One region of the Metabacillus sp. KH_069 genome, then DNA from elsewhere that is predicted to be linked to it. Evidence: riboswitches for the same ligand, from Rfam matches in the RefSeq annotation. Region 1 holds a riboswitch; each other region holds the start of a gene.
The links. A riboswitch is a leader RNA that binds a small molecule or an ion and turns the genes downstream of it on or off. The one in region 1 is predicted to bind S-adenosylmethionine.
Positions count from the first base shown of each region.

Region 2: another riboswitch for S-adenosylmethionine. It lies ahead of mtnK (S-methyl-5-thioribose kinase); the one in region 1 lies ahead of AC3ISE_RS05470 (methionine biosynthesis PLP-dependent protein).
Region 3: another riboswitch for S-adenosylmethionine. It lies ahead of AC3ISE_RS19475 (methionine ABC transporter ATP-binding protein); the one in region 1 lies ahead of AC3ISE_RS05470 (methionine biosynthesis PLP-dependent protein).
Region 4: another riboswitch for S-adenosylmethionine. It lies ahead of metK (methionine adenosyltransferase); the one in region 1 lies ahead of AC3ISE_RS05470 (methionine biosynthesis PLP-dependent protein).

Region 1 is NZ_CM174460.1:1,090,617-1,095,169, reverse strand. It holds gene metC (cystathionine beta-lyase) at 1-1,053, opposite strand, end outside; gene AC3ISE_RS05470 (methionine biosynthesis PLP-dependent protein) at 1,040-2,164, opposite strand; SAM riboswitch class I at 2,334-2,463, opposite strand; gene AC3ISE_RS05465 (DMT family transporter) at 2,535-3,422, opposite strand; gene AC3ISE_RS05460 (hypothetical protein) at 3,593-4,553, shown strand, end outside.
Region 2 is NZ_CM174460.1:1,547,366-1,551,918, reverse strand. It holds gene AC3ISE_RS07645 (pyridoxal phosphate-dependent aminotransferase) at 1-511, opposite strand, end outside; gene AC3ISE_RS07640 (carbon-nitrogen family hydrolase) at 613-1,401, shown strand; SAM riboswitch class I at 1,510-1,670, shown strand; gene mtnK (S-methyl-5-thioribose kinase) at 1,768-2,958, shown strand; gene mtnA (S-methyl-5-thioribose-1-phosphate isomerase) at 2,971-4,029, shown strand; gene AC3ISE_RS07625 (sugar ABC transporter substrate-binding protein) at 4,031-4,553, shown strand, end outside.
Region 3 is NZ_CM174460.1:3,855,308-3,859,860, reverse strand. It holds gene AC3ISE_RS19480 (DUF4395 domain-containing protein) at 63-479, shown strand; SAM riboswitch class I at 553-660, shown strand; SAM riboswitch class I at 743-849, shown strand; gene AC3ISE_RS19475 (methionine ABC transporter ATP-binding protein) at 939-1,970, shown strand; gene AC3ISE_RS19470 (methionine ABC transporter permease) at 1,960-2,610, shown strand; gene AC3ISE_RS19465 (MetQ/NlpA family ABC transporter substrate-binding protein) at 2,624-3,454, shown strand; gene AC3ISE_RS19460 (oxidoreductase) at 3,880-4,553, opposite strand, start outside.
Region 4 is NZ_CM174460.1:3,485,657-3,490,209, forward strand. It holds gene asnB (asparagine synthase (glutamine-hydrolyzing)) at 1-1,478, opposite strand, end outside; gene metK (methionine adenosyltransferase) at 1,710-2,912, opposite strand; SAM riboswitch class I at 3,103-3,236, opposite strand; gene pckA (phosphoenolpyruvate carboxykinase (ATP)) at 3,549-4,553, shown strand, end outside.

The DNA.
Region 1 (4,553 bases):
CCGCTCTTCTTTTGGCATAGCGGCATGCGACATTCTTGCCGGGTATGAAAGAATGGATTCCACAGCGCCGAGGCTGACTGCGAATACTGGGAGCTCCACATTTTTGACAAGTGTGCGGACCGCATCTTCATCAGCCAGTGTGAACGATAGCACGGCACCCGGTCCGTCCGCCTGGTAGCGCTGAATGGAGTGGCCAGGATGGAACGTTAGTCCAGGATAATACACGTGACGGACAGCTTTATGCTTCGACAAGTATTCTGCGAGCTTCCGGGCAGATGCGGAAGATTGCTGAAGTCTGACGTTCAGTGTTTTGATTCCGCGTAGGACAAGCCAGCTGTCCTGCACGCCGAGTACCGCACCGAACGCATTTTGCAGTTTCCCAACCTGTGCAGCGAGCTCTGCGTCCTTTACTACTGCAAGACCGGCAAGGACATCACTGTGTCCGGCCAAAAACTTGGTTGCGCTGTGAAGCACGATATCGACTCCGAGCTCGAGCGGACGCTGCAGAACAGGTGTTAAAAATGTATTGTCTAAAAAGGTTAAACAGTTATTTGCTTTTGCAAGTTTCGTAATGCCCTGGATGTCGGTAATTTTCAAAAGCGGATTAGACGGTGTCTCCACGTAGATTACTTTTGTATTCGGCTTGATGTGCGATGCCACTTCGTGCAAATCAGTCATGTCGACAAAGCTGTATTCAATCCCGAATCTGCTCAATACATCTGTAATGATCCGGTATGTTCCGCCGTATACATCTTCCGTTATTAAAACGTGGTCGCCTTTAGACAACAATAAAAAACAGGTTGAAATGGCCGCCATTCCAGAAGCGAAGGCAAATCCTTTTGTGCCGCCTTCAAGTTCAGCAATGGTTTCTTCTAATGCCTCGCGCGTCGGGTTTCCGGATCTGCTGTAATCAAATTTGCCGTAGTCATCAAAGTCAAATTGGTGAAAAGTAGAGGAATGATGGATCGGCACGCTTACCGCTCCTGTTTCTTTTTGCACCTTTTGACGATTGTGGAGCAGTTTCGTCTCGAATTTCCAATCACCGTTGCTCAACTTTCTCCGCCTCCTTCATCAGTTCAAATGCCTGTGTTAAGTCAAGTTCCAAATCTCCTGCGTATTCAATGCCGACAGAAAATCGCAAAAGCCTGTTGCACACGCCGTTTGCAGCGCGAATCTCTTCAGGAATATCCATATGTGTCTGTGTTGCGGGATATGTGATAAAGCTTTCCACTCCGCCTAAGCTTTCAGCAAATGTAATCGTCTTTAAGGCCTTTAAAAATGGATTGACCCATTCTTCCTTCTGCAGCCTAAATGAAAGCATTCCGCCTTTGCCCGGATAAAGCACATCTGTCACCTCAGACTGATTTTCAAGAAAAGATGCGAGCTGGCCCGCATTTCTCTCATGCTGGTTCATCCGCAGAGCCAAGGTTTTCATGCCGCGGATCAAGAGCCAGGAATCAAAAGGAGAAAGCACCCCGCCGATTGCGTTGTGATGCTGGGCAAGCTCTTCGCACAGCTCCGTTCCCTTCGCAACAACCAAACCGGCAAGCACATCATTGTGACCGCCCAAATATTTAGTGGCACTATGGATCACGATGTCAGCTCCGTCTAAAATCGGTGTTTGCAGAATCGGCGTATAGAACGTGTTGTCGACAATCAGCAGCAAATTGTTTTCACGGGCTATTTTCGCAATCTTGCTGACCTCTGTTTCCTGCATCAAAGGATTTGTCGGGGTCTCAAGAAAAATGGCCTTTGTGCGTTCATTGATCAGCTGCTGCGTACAGTCCCCGTCTTTAAAATCTGCGTAGTGAAAAACAAGGCCATATTTTCTCCATTCCCGTTCGAATAATCGGTAAGTACCTCCATACAAATCAGAGGATACAATGAGCTCGTCTCCGCTTTTAAACAATGCCATAAGCGTCTGAATCGCTGCCATCCCTGAACTGAATGCATAACCCTGATCTCCGTGCTCAAGCTCTGCAATGGCCTTTTCAAGAATCTGCCGCGTCGGGTTTCCGGTGCGGACGTAATCAAATCCTGTTGATTCCCCAATACCATTGTGCCTGTAGGCTGTAGAAAAATAGACGGGCGGATTCACGGTTCCCGTTGCGTTTTCACTTCGATTTCCAATTTGAGCTAAGATTGTTTCAATGCGTTCTGACATTTCCAACACCGTCCCATAATAGTTTCTGCAAGTTTTTCTCCATTTGTGTGTTTAAACCTAAAGACTGCCATTCCATCTAATCCGGCAAAAAGACTGCATCCCAATAATATAAAAATAAAAAACGTCTTCCTCATTTAAGAAGAAGACGTTAATATCGAATGATTGCTTCTCCTTATCTCCCAAGCTTATTACCTGCGCTTGCTGGATTTAGCACCTTGGTTCGAACAGAAAGATTCCCCGTTCTTTTCCGGTTGCTGAGATTTCACAGGGCCAGAACCCTCCATCTCTCTGGATAAGAATAAATAGTATGAACTTTTTGAATTGATTGTTTTTATAACCTTATCTCATTATCAAATATTTTGCAAGGCTTTTATGAATATTTACGGTTTACCATCATCACCCCGGCAATAATCAGAAGACCTCCGGCCACGCTTGCCTTCAAAATCGGTTCATGCAGCAATATCACTGCTGCAATCACAGTTGCAAGGGGTTCAAAGTACAGAAAAGATGACACTTTAGTTGCCTCCATGACTTCGAGCGCTTTGCCCCAAAACCAGTATGCGACTGCGGAGACAAAAATTCCGAGAAACAGCAAATGAGTCCAATTTTCCTTTGTCAGATAAGCCATCTGAACCAAGCCATTATTTCTTAAAAAGAAAGGAAGAGTCATGATAAAGCCGAAGGAGCATGTATAAAAAGTAACTGTCAGCGCGGGATATGGGATCTTCAGTTTTTTTATCAAAATCGAATAAACCGCCCAATTCAATGTACTTAAAATCATCAGCAAGTAACCGATGTTAGCGTGAAAAGGTAAAGACCCGCCTTGTCCATATGAAGTTATTAAAAGAACGCCGAGTACAGCAATTGTCATGCCCGCTGCTTTAAAAAGCGTAAATGTTTCTTTCAAAAAGAGAGTGGCCAGAACAGCTGTGAAAATCGGGGAAAAAGAGATGATCCATCCCGCTTGCGATGCCTGAATAGACTGTAAGGCTGCTGCTTGAAACACTTGATGAACAAAGATGCCAAGCACAGAAAGGATAAAAATGGACGGAAGATGAGCCACCTTCATTTTGAATGGCTGACGAAGGAGCAAAAGCAGGAAAAATAAAAAGACAGCTGCAATACAAAAGCGCAAAGCAAGCAATGTAAAAGGTTCTAGCTGACTTAAAACAGCTTTCGTTGAAACAAAGGATATTCCCCAGAAAGAAATTGAAACGGCTGCATAGATACTTGCTGTCACATGAACAGATTTCCTCATTTTCAGGCATTTTCCTCCCTTGCACCGGGCTTGTCTTTATATAAGGAATATGTGCTGAAGAATGGAATTATGCCGCGTCCTGAATCTGTCAAAAACCGTTCAAATCAACTGTCTTTTTTTTACATATTTTCATGATATATTTATCCTATAAGTGAAAGGTGGCGATACGAATGACACATTCATTAACAAAGCCAAAATGGGGTCTTTTTGCAGCATTGGTTCTTCTCATTGCCGGATCAAATGCCGCAATCTACCGTTTTCCATTCATGCAGCCTGTTCCGCAGGGAGCAGCTCTAGGTTCTCTGCTTGATTTTCTGGTTGTGATACCGCTTTTAACCTACTTGTTTATCTTAAGAAAAAGGTACTCCCTTACCTATCTGGTTCCTGTCATCCTTGCCGGTTATGGATTTGCCCGCTTTCTCATCCCCGTTCAGCAAATGAAGGCTTTCTCCTTTATACCGTGGCTGCTTTTTGCTTGTGAAGCTCTTGTTTTACTCGCGGAGATTTTTATCCTTATTCTCTTTTTTAAGAAACTTCCGCGAATCATTGGAGATTACAAGTTGAATACTGATCTCCCATTCTTTTTTCCAAAAGCGAAAGCCGCTTTTGAAAATCATGTTCCTTCAAACCGCTTGATGGATATCCTTTTTACGGAGATTTCCATTTTCTACTTTGCTTTCTTCAATTGGCGGAAAAAAGCCCCTCAGCATGGAGGTGTTTATTTCACCGCTCATCATCAAACAAGTGTTATTGCCCTAAACATCATGCTGATTCATGCCATTGTCCTTGAAACAGCTGGATTTCATTTTCTTCTTCATTCGTTTAGTCCCGTTCTTTCATGGGTATTGCTTATTTTAAACAGCTATGGAGTCCTCTTTATTCTGGCAGATCTTCAAGCTATAAGACTGACTCCGTACAGACTGACGGAACATAGCTTATACCTTCAGGCTGGAATCTCTAAACGGGTCACCATTCCCATTCACCTAATAAAGGAGATCAAGGAAAACGATTTCCCTGAAAAATTAACAAGAGAACAAGAAAAAAACGTTCTGGATTTGAGTCTGCCTGATTTCATAAAAGAAAAACCGGCCATTAAAATCGTTTTAAAAGAAGCTGTATCCGCAGAGCTCA
Region 2 (4,553 bases), 460 kb from region 1:
GCTTTGCTTCTTTCTTCGCTTCTTCAGTAATCTCACCGTAATCCGGCAAAAACTGATTTTCTTTTACAAGCGGCATAAATTCCATCCTCGCGCGGGCAAGCTCTACCCCGGACCAATAGTCAGGATAGCCTGGATCCGGTACGAGAACTAAATCATCAGGATTGAGTAAACATTGCGGAATTTCAACAAGTCCTGCTTTCCCGCCGAACAAAATCGCGACTTCTTTTTCAGCATTCAGTGTCACACCGTATTCCCGCTTGTAAAATTCCGCAATTGCCTCTTTAAGAAATTTCTGTCCGCGGAACGGGGAATATTTGTGGTAGTCCGGATTTTCTGCCGCCTCTTGAAGTGCCTTTACAATATGGGGCGGTGTCGGCTGATCAGGATTCCCCTGTCCAAGATTAATCACGTCATGCCCCGCTTCGATACTTGCATTCACTCTTGCTACGAGACTTGCAAAAAACTGCTTTGGAAGCTTATTTAATAACTGTGATTGATTGAAGTTTTTCATGTTTTACACCTTCTCAAAAAATTCTTGAAATTCTAGTGAAAAATCATATATTGTTAAAGTCAGCTTGTAAAGAAAAATTTTTAAGGCGGAGATGACGACTGATGAATCCAAAAGTGGCTTGCCTGCAAATAGACCTTGTATTCGGTAACCCAAAAGCAAATATTGAAACGGTAAAAAAAGAAATAGAAAAAATTGCAGCAGCTGAAAAACCGGACGTGATCGTTCTCCCTGAACTGTGGACGACCGGCTATGATCTTACCCGGCTTGAAGAGATTGCAGATCCAGACGGAACTAACACAATCGCTTTTGTAAGCAGTCTGGCTAAAACATATGAAGTCCATATTGTGGCTGGTTCTGTTGCGAAAAAAACGGAATCAGGCGTGACCAACACGATGTACATTTTTAATAGACATGGTGAGCTTATCCATGAATACAGCAAGCTTCATCTTTTTAAACTGATGGATGAGCACCTGTATTTAAACGGCGGAACTGAAAAAGGCCTGTTTCAACTTGACGGTTTGCAGAGTGCGGGCGTCATTTGCTATGACATCCGGTTCCCTGAATGGATCCGTGTTCACACAACACAAGGAGCGGAAATTCTTTATGTAGTGGCGGAATGGCCGCTCCAAAGACTTCATCACTGGAAATCAATGCTGATCAGCCGTGCGATTGAAAATCAGTGTTTTGTTGTAGCCTGCAACCGCTCAGGCAGTGATCCGAAAAATGAGTTCGCCGGCCATTCGATGATCATTGATCCGTGGGGAGAAATTTTAGCTGAGGCCGGGACAGAGCAAACCTCCATTACAGCAGTGCTCCAGATGGAGAAAGTAAAAGAAATCAGGAAACAAATTCCTATTTTCAAAGACAGACTTCCTCATTTTTACTCTTAAAAAAAGTATTGACAGTTTTTCATTTTACCTGTTAACATTCAGAGCAAGTGATAAATTCCAAATTATGCGAATACATTTTCATATCACGAAACGTTAATTTCATACTATCTCTTATCAAGAGTAGGCTGAGGGATTTGGCCCGATGACGCCCAGCAACCGACCGTAAAACCATTGTAAAATGGGGCGCAGTTTTTTATGCGCGGGGAGATTTCTCCCACAAGGCACGGTGCTAATTCCAACAGAAAGAATTTCTTTCTGGCAGATAAGAGGTGCGAAGCCTATGACTTCAAGCCTCTTTCACTGTGGAAGAGGCTTTTCTTATTGCCTGAAAAGCCTCTAACTATTAAATCTGGAGGGTTATAAACCATGTCAAACTATCGATCATCTGCTTATGAACCGTTAACTGAGAGTGCCGCTGTAGCTCTAGCCATCCGACTTGGATTGTTTGAAGAAAAAAGTGTCCTGACGTGCAGGGAAATTGGCGACGGCAACTTGAACCTTGTTTTTCACATAGTGAATCAAAATCAAAAAGGCATCATCATCAAACAGGCGCTTCCTTATGCGAAAGTAATTGGCGAAAGCTGGCCGCTTACTCTTGACCGCGCCAGAATTGAAAGCAGCGCCCTGCTGAAACAGGCAGAAGTGGCAAGTGCCTATGTGCCGAAGATTTATTACACGGATGAAACTCTGGCCATCACGGCAATGGAAGATCTCTCTCATCTGCAGATTGCAAGAGCCGGTTTGATTGCAGGCAAGGACTTCCCGCTTTTAGGAAGACACATCGGCGAGTTTTTAGGAAAAACATTATTCTACAATTCTGATTTCGCACTGAATCCGCAGGTAAAAAAACAGTTTGTCAAACAATTTTCGAACCCCGAGCTTTGCAAAATAACTGAAGATTTCGTCTTTACAGACCCGTTTTTCGACTATGAGTCAAACATCTTTGAAGAAGAGCTGCGACAGGATGCTGAAACCATTTGGAACGATGGTCAGCTAAAACTGGAAGTGGCTAAATTAAAACATAAATTTCTGACAGAAGCTGAAACGCTTGTTCACGGCGATCTTCACACAGGCAGTATTTTTGCAAGTGAAACAGAAACGAAGGTGATTGACCCTGAATTCGCCTACTATGGTCCGATTGGATTCGATCTTGGCCACTTCTTCGCAAACCTTTTAATGAATGCCATTTCAAGGGACGAAGAGAAACAGCAGGTTCTTCTGGATCATATCGAAACAGCCTGGACTGTTTTTGAAAAAGAATTTTCTGAAGCATGGAAGAATGACAGTCTGGAAGCTTACGCAAAAGTGGACGGCTACCTTTCTTTTATTCTTGAAAAAGCGTTTGAAGATGCAATCGGTTTTGCAGGCATTGAAATCATCAGACGGACAATCGGCCTTGCCCACGTAGCGGATCTTGATTCGATTGAACCTTACGAGCGAAAAATTGAAGCAAAACAGCGTGCACTTGATTTAGGAAGCAAGCTTGTTAAGAATCGCCAAGCTATTAAAACTACTGCAGAACTTTCAGATTATTTTAAACAAGTACCTGTCAGATAAGGAGAAATCATCATGTCTTATACAAATACCATCATTCCCCGTTCTGTCGAATGGAAAGAAACGTATATCCGTCTGCTGGATCAGCAAAAGCTCCCTGCTGTGACAGAATATATAAAACTTGAATCGGTCAGAGACGTTTGGGAAGCGATTCAAGCATTAAAAGTGCGCGGTGCTCCTGCCATCGGAATAACCGCCGCCTTTGGCCTTGCTCTAGCTGCCAAACAGTATGAAACCGAGAATTTAGATGAATTTCACAGCCAGCTTACCCGCGATCATGATTATCTTGCAAGCTCAAGACCGACAGCCGTTAATTTATTCTGGGCCCTCGGCAGGCTGGTAAAAAGCGTGCAAGGTGCCGTTTCTGTTAACGAAGCGAAAACCAGCCTGCTTCATGAGGCCATACAAATCCAAGTAGAAGACGAAGCGACGTGCCGCAGAATCGGCGAGAACGCCCTCCCTCTTTTTAAAGACGGTGATTCTGTCATGACGATCTGCAATGCAGGTTCCATTGCTACTGCCCGTTACGGAACGGCTCTTGCACCATTCTATCTTGCTAAAGAAAAAAACATCCATCTATCCGTTTACGCATGTGAAACACGCCCTGTTCTGCAAGGTGCACGCCTCACAACTTGGGAGCTTATGCAGGCAGATGTCGATGTGACGCTGATTACCGACAACATGGCAGCACATACGATTTTCTCAAAAGGCATTTCCGCCATCATCGTCGGGGCAGACCGCATTGCGGCAAATGGGGATACCGCCAATAAAATCGGTACGTATAATCTGGCTCTTTTAGCCGGCGCCTTTCAAATCCCGTTTTATGTTGCAGCCCCGCTTTCTACTTTTGATCCTGAAACGAAAAGCGGTGCAGACATCCCAATTGAGGAACGCGATTCCAAGGAAATTACCCATTTTGGCGGGCAGCAGATTGCCCCTGATCATGTAAAAGTGTTCAATCCTGCTTTTGACGTAACTCCCCATCATCTGATCACGGGAATCATTACAGAAAAAGGCGTTTTATCCGGTGATTATCAATCAGAAATTCAAAGAGTATTCAAGGGGGAAGCTTAAATTGAAAGGGTTCCGGCTATTTATTTTACTGACATTGTTTGTGTTTATATTGGCGGGGTGCACAAGTGAACAGGATGCTGTATCAGGCACTGAGCCGAAAGCTTCTGAAGAAAAGAAAGAAGAAACGGCTGCTGATGTTGCTTCAGGCAGCACCGAAGTACCTGAAGCGGTACAAAAACCGCTCAAAATTGCAGCGATCATGCAGATGTCAATTGGAACGTTTTCTTCACAATACATCTCAGGTGTTCAAGAGCAAGTCGAAAAGTTTGGCGGATCTGTGCAAATTTACAACGCAGATAACGACTTATCAAAAATGGCTACATATGTTGAAACAGCTATCACGCAAAACGTGGATGCCATCTTAATTGACCACGGCCGTGCAGACGCCCTTCAAGGCCCTGTTGAAAAAGCTGTTGCTAAAGGCATCCCTGTTGTAGCCTTTGACAGTGACATCAATGCAGATGGCGTTACCGTCATTGACCAGGACGACTACAGCCTTGCATGGAAATCACTTAAAACATTAG
Region 3 (4,553 bases), 1.7 Mb from region 1:
CTTCACAAAAGACAAAAACTGGAGTAAAATACTTATATTCCAATCAGACAGGTGGGATTTAAATGAACGCCATTCCTAAACCTCTTGTATTAACGAATCAATGGTTTATTGTTTTATCTGTTGCAGCCGCTTGGATTACAGGATTTGGCTGGTTTCTTCTTATACCTCTAATAGCAGGATTAATGGGACTTCTTTTTAAATTTAATCCTATTATGAAGACGGCAAAGCTCTTTTTGAGAAAAAAGCCTTCAGAATATATACCAGAGGATTTTGACCAGCAGCAGTTTAATCAGCTTATTGCAGTGATCTGTCTTAGCCTTGGTTTTCTTGGATATATGATGAACTGGATGACTCTGGCATATATCTTTACCGTTATGGTCGCGCTTGCTGCATTTGTTGCCATTTTGGGCTTTTGTGTGGGCTGCTTTATTCGTTTTCAGTGGCAGCAATATCGATACCGCAGGCTTTCTAAGCAGTGATAATTTTTCTGAAAAAGTGTTGACTTTCTGAAAATACCAGCGTAAAGTAGGACTCACATCGAAAATATGAAACTTCTTATCACGAGAGGTGGAGGGATTTGGCCCTTTGAAACCTCGGCAGCAGACTCCCATGAGAACTGTGCCAACTCCAACAAGCGTGATTTCGCTTGAGAGATAAGAAGAGTGAACGGTCTTTTACCTATGATCTTACCCTCTTCTTGGCTTTCAGGAAGAGGTTTTTTGTTTTCAAAAAATTAATAGATTTCTTATCCAGAGAAGCGGAGGGACTGGCCTGATGATGCTTCGGCAGCGGACTTTTCTAAAAAGTACTGTGCCAATTCCAGCAGGCGAGAAGCCTGGGAGATAAGAAGAGACCTAGTGATTCTTTATGAAGTCATGCCCTCTTCTTGTCGGATAGAAGAGGGTTTTTTTATTTTAAAAATTGCGGGAGGCATACATATGATTCAATTTGAAGGCGTCACAAAGGTTTATAACAGCGGAGGTAATGAAGTGAGAGCACTTGACGGCATTGACCTTCATGTTAAACAAGGGGAAATTTGCGGAGTGATCGGATTCAGCGGAGCCGGTAAAAGCACACTGATCCGCACAGTGAATTTGCTTGAGCGTCCAAGCTCTGGGAAAATCATTGTCGATAATCTTGATTTAACAGCTCTTTCCCAAAAGGAAGTAAGGCAGGTTAAGCGCAAAATCGGCATGGTCTTTCAGCATTTCAATCTGCTGAATTCCAAAACGGTATTCGCCAATGTTGCGATGCCGCTTCTTCTTGCAAAAACCTCTCAAAAAGTAATCAAAGAAAGAGTAACAGAATTATTGTCATTTGTAGGTTTAGAGGATAAAGCGAACCAATATCCTGACCAATTATCAGGCGGTCAAAAGCAGCGTGTCGGAATAGCCAGAGCACTTGCAACACAGCCTTCTATTCTATTGTGCGATGAAGCAACGTCCGCACTTGATCCTCAAACAACAGGCTCCATTCTGAAGCTTTTGAAGAAGATTAATCAGGAATACAACATAACGATTTTAATGATCACCCATGAGATGTCCGTCATCAGGGAGGTTTGCGACAGGGTGGCCGTGATCGAGGGCGGAAAAATTATCGAATCAGGTTCAGTCTTCGATGTTTTCTCAAATCCGCAAACAAAAACAGCTTCGAATTTTGTCAGCTCGGTTCTGAACGATTCCATCCCGGAATCTGTGCTGAAATTAGTGCAGGAGGAGAATGCTCCGGGACAGATTTTCAAAATTAACTTTGTCGGCAAATCTTCAGGACAGCCGCTGCTATCTCAGATTGCAAAACGGTTTGATCTTGATATCAATGTTTTATTTGGAAACATCACAGAGCTTCAGGGCATCCCGTTCGGTCATTTGATTGTTGAACTTCAGGGAACGGAAAGTGAAATTAAACGGGCTTTATTAGTGATGAATCAGGAAAATGTCACAGTGAAAGAGGTGGAAGCACATGCTAGTTGATTCACAGCAAATTATTGATGCACTGATAGAAACACTTGCGATGACAGGTTTTTCATTGCTTTTCTCAACCTTGATCGGACTGCCGCTTGGTGTGCTGCTGGTCATCACAAGAAAAGGTCACCTATGGGAGAATGCCATTATTTTTAATATCTTGAACGGCGTCGTCAATATCTTCCGTTCTGTACCCTTTATCATTTTAATGGTCGCAATTGTTCCTCTTACCAGATTAATTGTAGGAACTTCAATTGGGACAGCAGCAGCTGTAGTACCGCTTGTCTTTTATGCAGGTCCATATATTGCGAGATTGATTGAAAACTCATTATTAGAAGTGGATCCAGGGGTCATCGAGGCAGCAGAAGCTATGGGAGCAACACCAGCGCAAATCATCTTTAAATTTATCGTTCCGGAAGCATTAAGCTCGCTTGTTTTAAGCCTTACAATCGCTACAGTCGGTCTTGTCGGAGCATCAGCGATGGCAGGTGCTGTCGGCGGAGGAGGACTCGGGGATCTCGCCATTACATACGGCTATCAGCGCTTTGATACGGCGGTCATGATCATTACTGTTACAATCCTTGTTGTGCTCGTTCAGGGACTTCAGTCATCAGGTAACTTATTATCTAAAAAAATCAGAAGACGATAGGGAGAGAAACAGGATGAAAAAATTTATAATCTTAGCACTAATTCTAGTATTGGGAGCTCTTGCTGCGGGCTGCGGAAACAAAACAGCAAACGGAAAAGAAGAAGTAAATGTCAAAATTGGCGTTAGCGGATCAGATAACCGCATTTGGGATTTTGTTGCAAAGAAAGCTGAAAAAGAGGGCATCAATATTGAGATCGTCACATTCTCAGATTACGTACAGCCAAATCTGGCACTATCAGAAGGTGAGCTTGATGCAAATGCATTCCAGACTATCTCTTATTTTAACGCATTCAAAAAAGAACACGATCTTGATCTTTCACCGATTGGTACAACTGTCATCGCGCCGCTTGGGCTTTACTCTGAAAAATATAAATCAGTTAAAGACATTCCAGAAGGCGGAAAAATTGCCGTGCCAAACGAAGCAACAAATATGGGCAGAGCGTTCCTTCTGCTTCAGGATGCAGGCTTAATTGAATTGCCTGAGGACTTTGATGGAAATGGTTCATTGGACAAAATCGTCTCAAATCCAAAAAACCTAGAAATTGTCCCTGTTGTTGCAGGCCAGACACCGCGTGTGCTTCCTGACGTAGCGGGATCAATCATTAATAACGGTATTGCTGTGGATGCAGGCTTTAGCCCAGTGAAGGACTCCATTTTCCATGAAGATGAAACGGCTACTCCATATATCAACATTATTGCAGCACGTACAGAAGATAAAGATCGCAAAGAATTGAAGAGAATTGTTGAACTATATCAAGAAGAAGATACTGCAAAATTTATTGAAAAAGAATATGACGGAAGCACGATTCCTACATTTGTGCCTCTAAGCAAAATTGGAGAATGAAATTAAGAATTATATGCAATAAAGGAGTGGAACAGTAAAGAGACTGGGACGTAACGATCCTCTCCTGAATGAAAGCCGAACATTGAATAGTGCGAAAACCTTTAAAAGAAAGGGCTATTTTCCCATAAATTGTTGTTTTTCATGATAAATAATGTCCGTTCCTTTCCGCTCCAGGAACTTGCTTTCCGCGGGGAGCATGGGAGCCTCCTCGGCGTTGCCTGTGGGGTCTCCCATTTTGCTCTATTTCCCGCAGGAGTCAAGTTCCTTCCGCTGCAATCCACTTAAGGTTTCTAACATTTAGTACTGTAGCAACAATATTTATGAAAAGAGCCAAAGAAAAAAATCCGAACTAAAACGAAATTCAAATTGGAATTTCACATAATAGTTTGGATTTTTCTTTGGCTGAAAACCATTTGTCCCAGCCCCTATTTCTTATTGGGCAGCAGTTTCCCAATAATAATCGCTTCCCAAACGCTCCACGGCAGAACTCTTTTTAAGAAAAGAGACAGACGAACCCCTTTCCCAACTATGTATCTCAATTTAACAACCGTCTTTTTTTCACAAAGTTTTACTATGAGTTCAACAACTTCGGCTGGATTTCCAAGCTTTTCTCTTCCCAGTTCAAGTTCATTTTCTATTCCAATCATATATTGATAATAAGGAGAACTTGCATCCATTGAAACAGGCGACACTTTCTTGCCTGTTGTCCAAATATTTGTAGAAAAAGACCCGGGCTCAACCAAAATGACATCAATTCCGAACGGCTTTACTTCTAGGCGAAGACTTTCACTGAAGCCTTCAAGTGCATGTTTTGACGAAACATACGGAGACAATCCAGGAAAACCAATCAATCCGCTGATGCTGCTCATATTAATGATCTTGCCGCTTCGCTGTGACCGCATAAAAGGAAGAACAGCTTGTGTAACGGCAATCACGCCAAAAAAATTCGTCTCAAATTGCTCTCGGTACTCATCCACAGTTATTTCCTCGCCGAAGCCTCCATATGCATATCCAGCGTTATTAATAAGAATGTCTATTTTGCCTCTTTCATTCAAAAATTGGGTAAGCGCCTGAATGGAGTCAGCGGACGTGACATCAA
Region 4 (4,553 bases), 2.0 Mb from region 1:
TGAGCCATTGTCATTTTATCTGCTTTAACTAAAATATCTCCTTTCAGCCACGTCATGAGGTCGATATACTGCATTTTTGAAACACTGTCGAGATGACGGACATTTTCAAAAAGATCTCCTGTGATTTCTGTTGGATTGACATAATGATCTCTTCCTGTTAACAGCCGTTTTTTCTCATCTGCAGAGAAAATGTTGGCATTTCCTATATAGCGTTCCTCCAGAAGGGTTGTTCCCCTTTCAATAAAGCTTTTGCCTTTTATTCCATCAGGAAAGATGGATGCAAGCTGTTTTAATGCTTGCCTGATGCTTGTTGGAAGATGCCCAAAGACAGACAGATCATAAGGTTCTTTATAAATGTTATAGCCTGCAAACAACTCGTCTGCCCCTTCACCTGATAAAACAACCTTTACATGCTTGCGCGCTTCCCGGGCAAGAAAATACAGCGGTATAGAAGCAGGATCTGCTACTGGATCATCCATATGCCAGATTATCTTGGGAAGCTCTCTCATAAACTCCGTATGATCTACATAATACGAAAAGTTTTCTACTCCAATGGCAGCTGCGGTCTCTTTTGCAACATCGATTTCACTGTAGCCCTCCTGCTTAAATCCTACAGAAAATGTTTTTAGACCTGGATGGAACTGACTTGCAATGGAAGCAATGATACTCGAATCAACACCGCCTGACAGAAAAGAGCCAACCGGAACATCGCTTCGCATATGCATTTTCACAGAATCGACTAACACAGTTTGAATGGCATCAATCATTCTGCTCCCATCACTAGCAGGGACCGGCTTCATCTTTGGTTCCCAATACTTCTCCAAAACCATTCGATCGCCAGCCTCTTTTGTCACACAATATCCTGGCGGTACTTTGTGAACCTCTTTCTGGATGGTATCAGGATCAGGGACATATTGAAAAGAAAGATAATGCTGTAAAGATACATCATTAACATGAGAGGTCTTTTTGTATTCCTTCAAGCATTTCATTTCAGAAGCAAAAAGGACAGTGGATCCATCTTCTATGTAGTATAGCGGCTTTATCCCAAAATGATCTCTTGCAGCAAAAAGGTGCTGCTCCTGCGCATCCCAGATCAGAAAGGAAAACATCCCCCTCAAATAGCGAAGAACATCCTTGCCATATAGATGATACAGCGCAACGATCACTTCTGTATCTGTTTCTGTTTTTAACCTTTCTCCTTTTCGGAATAGGAGTTCTCTAAGTTCCACATAATTATAAATTTCCCCGTTAAAAACAATCTGATAGCGGTCATCGTCTCCATATGGCATAGGCTGATGCCCGCCATCTACATCAATAATGCTAAGCCGCCTAAAAGCAAGGATGGCATGCTCATCCTCAAATATTCCGCTGTCGTCAGGTCCTCTATGCACAATTTGCCTGCTTGCTGCCTCTATATACTCCCGGTACCTTTTTGTATGTACTTTTTCAAAATCAATAACTCCTGCAAAACCGCACATGTTTTTCCCTCCATAAATACTGATTGCTTATTAAACGACAGATATTGGGATAATGTTGCAGGTTTTTACAAAATAATACAAAATAAAGTCTAAGGATGAGATTATGTATTTGAAGAGCAATGGTACAATCACTTCAATTACCTCAGCCAATCTCCTACTAATCAGAACCAACTATTACGCATAAAAAAAAGGATGAAACCCGCCGCAAAGCTGGTTTCATCCTTCATTTAATTATCGGTTTAACGCTTGCTCTTTAAGAGCTTCTGCTTTATCCGTTCTTTCCCATGGAAGGTCAAGATCGTTACGGCCAAAGTGTCCGTAAGCAGCTGTTTGTTTGTAAATTGGACGGCGAAGATTCAGCATGTTGATGATTCCTGCTGGACGAAGATCAAAGTTAGCACGAACAACGTCAACTAACACATCTTCCTTCACTTTGCCTGTTTCGAATGTATCGATTGCGATTGATACTGGCTGTGCCACACCAATTGCATAAGCAAGCTGAACTTCACATTTATCAGCAAGGCCTGCTGCTACAATGTTCTTAGCTACATAGCGTGCTGCATAAGCTGCAGAACGGTCAACTTTTGTTGGATCTTTACCGGAGAATGCGCCGCCGCCGTGACGAGCATAGCCTCCGTAAGTATCAACGATGATTTTACGGCCTGTTAAGCCTGCATCGCCCTGTGGTCCGCCGATAACGAAACGGCCAGTCGGGTTGATGAAGTATTTCGTATCTTCATCAATTAATTCTTTTGGAACAACCGGGTTAATAACATGCTCTTTTACGTTGCGCTGAATTTGCTCTAATGAAATTTCAGGGTGGTGCTGAGTTGAAATAACAATTGTATCAATGCGAACTGGCTTGTCATTTTCATCATACTCAACTGTTACTTGAGTTTTACCATCCGGACGAAGGTACGGGAGAATTTCTTCTTTGCGTACTTCCGTTAAACGGCGTGAAAGTTTGTGAGCAAGCGAGATCGGAAGCGGCATTAATTCTTTCGTTTCGTTATTGGCAAAACCGAACATTAGTCCTTGGTCACCTGCACCAATCGCTTCAATCTGCTCATCTGTCATTTTTCCTTCACGTGCTTCAAGCGCCTGGTCAACACCCATCGCGATGTCTGCTGACTGCTCATCAATTGAAGTAAGGACTGCACATGTTTCTGCATCAAAACCATATTTTGCACGAGTGTAGCCAATTTCTTTAACCGTTTCGCGAACGATTTTTGGAATGTCTACATAAGTAGAAGTTGTAATTTCACCAGCAACCAGAACAAGACCTGTTGTAACAGATGTTTCACAAGCTACACGGGCATTTGCATCTTTTTCTAGGATTGCATCTAAAATCGAGTCAGAAATCTGGTCACAAATTTTATCAGGATGACCTTCAGTTACAGACTCTGAAGTAAACAGACGACGTTGTTTAGTCATTAAAGTTTTCCTCCTCAAAAGGTTAGATGATACGGAACTCATTCCCTTTCATATTTTGACCATTCGGCAAAATATTTCAGTTGGCATGTTTTAGGAGAATCCACGAGTACATTCAGGCAAAATATATTTATTCGAAATAAAAAATCCTTTCCCGCGAGGAAAGGTTATTTACTAAAATCGTAGCCTTTCGCTCTTATCGATCAAGGGCTTTCGCCTTGCATCAGGTTAGCACCTTTGCTCGCAAAAATTCATGAATGAATTTTAAAAATAAAGCAGGTTGCTGGGTTTCATTGGGCCTGTCCCTCCACCAGCTCGGGATAAGAGAATCCGTTCAAGGACATATAATATCGTATATTTCCTCCAGGTGTCAACAAAAAATGACAAGGTTTTCGGATAAGATTTTTCTGTTCCCTTTTGGTATGTTTCCACAAAATGCCGAAATAAAAACACTTCCTATTATATATGTATCATTTTCATCGAAAACGTTCTTTAAGCAGTTCCATTTCATCAATTTGTACGTAGAATAAGTTAAATAGTATAGACTATTTATTTTAATGTGTTATACTAATTAAGAAGAGTCACTTTAAGATATAGTTAAAAATAATAATAGAAATATAGGTAAAGGATGGGTATGGGATGAATTCAATCGAAATTACAAATGAGCTTGATGTATTACTTAAAGGGGAAAATGCATTTCATAACTTATCAGTTCCTGTTCTTGTTGAAAAAGTCTTAGAACGGGGTGAAGGAACATTAACTTCGACGGGAGCTGTCCGTGCAACAACGGGTACTTACACAGGACGTTCACCTAAAGATAAATTTATTGTAAATGAAAATTCAACAAATGACAAAATTGAGTGGGGAGCTGTTAATCAGCCTTTCTCAGAAACGGCATTTGAAAAGTTGTACTTAAAAGTTCTTTCATACTTAAAAGACCGCAATGAGCTCTTTGTTTTCAAAGGCTTTGCCGGCGCTGACGCAAAATACCGCCTGCCGATCCAGGTTGTAAATGAATTCGCATGGCACAACCTGTTTGCTCAGCAATTATTTATCCAGCCAGAGAGCGTGGATGAGCTGATTCAGCATGACAATCCGTTCACAATCGTTTCTGCTCCAAACTTTAAAGCAGATCCTGCTGTGGATGGAACAAATTCTGAAACATTTATCATCATTTCATTTGAGAAAAGAACCATTCTTATCGGCGGTACTGAATATGCTGGAGAGATGAAAAAATCCATTTTCTCTGTCATGAACTACCTGCTTCCTGAAAGCGGTATCCTGCCAATGCACTGCTCTGCAAATGTTGGCCAGGAAGGCGATGTTGCCCTTTTCTTCGGTCTGTCAGGAACAGGAAAAACCACCCTTTCTGCTGATCCAAAACGCAAATTAATCGGTGATGATGAGCACGGCTGGTCAAATGCAGGTGTTTTTAATATCGAAGGAGGCTGTTATGCCAAGTGCATCAACCTCTCACGTGAAAAAGAGCCTCAAATCTTTGATGCGATAAGATTCGGGTCAGTGCTTGAAAATGTAGTCCTTGACGATGATACAAGAATTGCTGACTATGATGATACTTTCTTTACTGAAAATACAAGAGCGGCTTACCCGCTTGAAGCAATGGATAACATTGTGAAGCCTAGT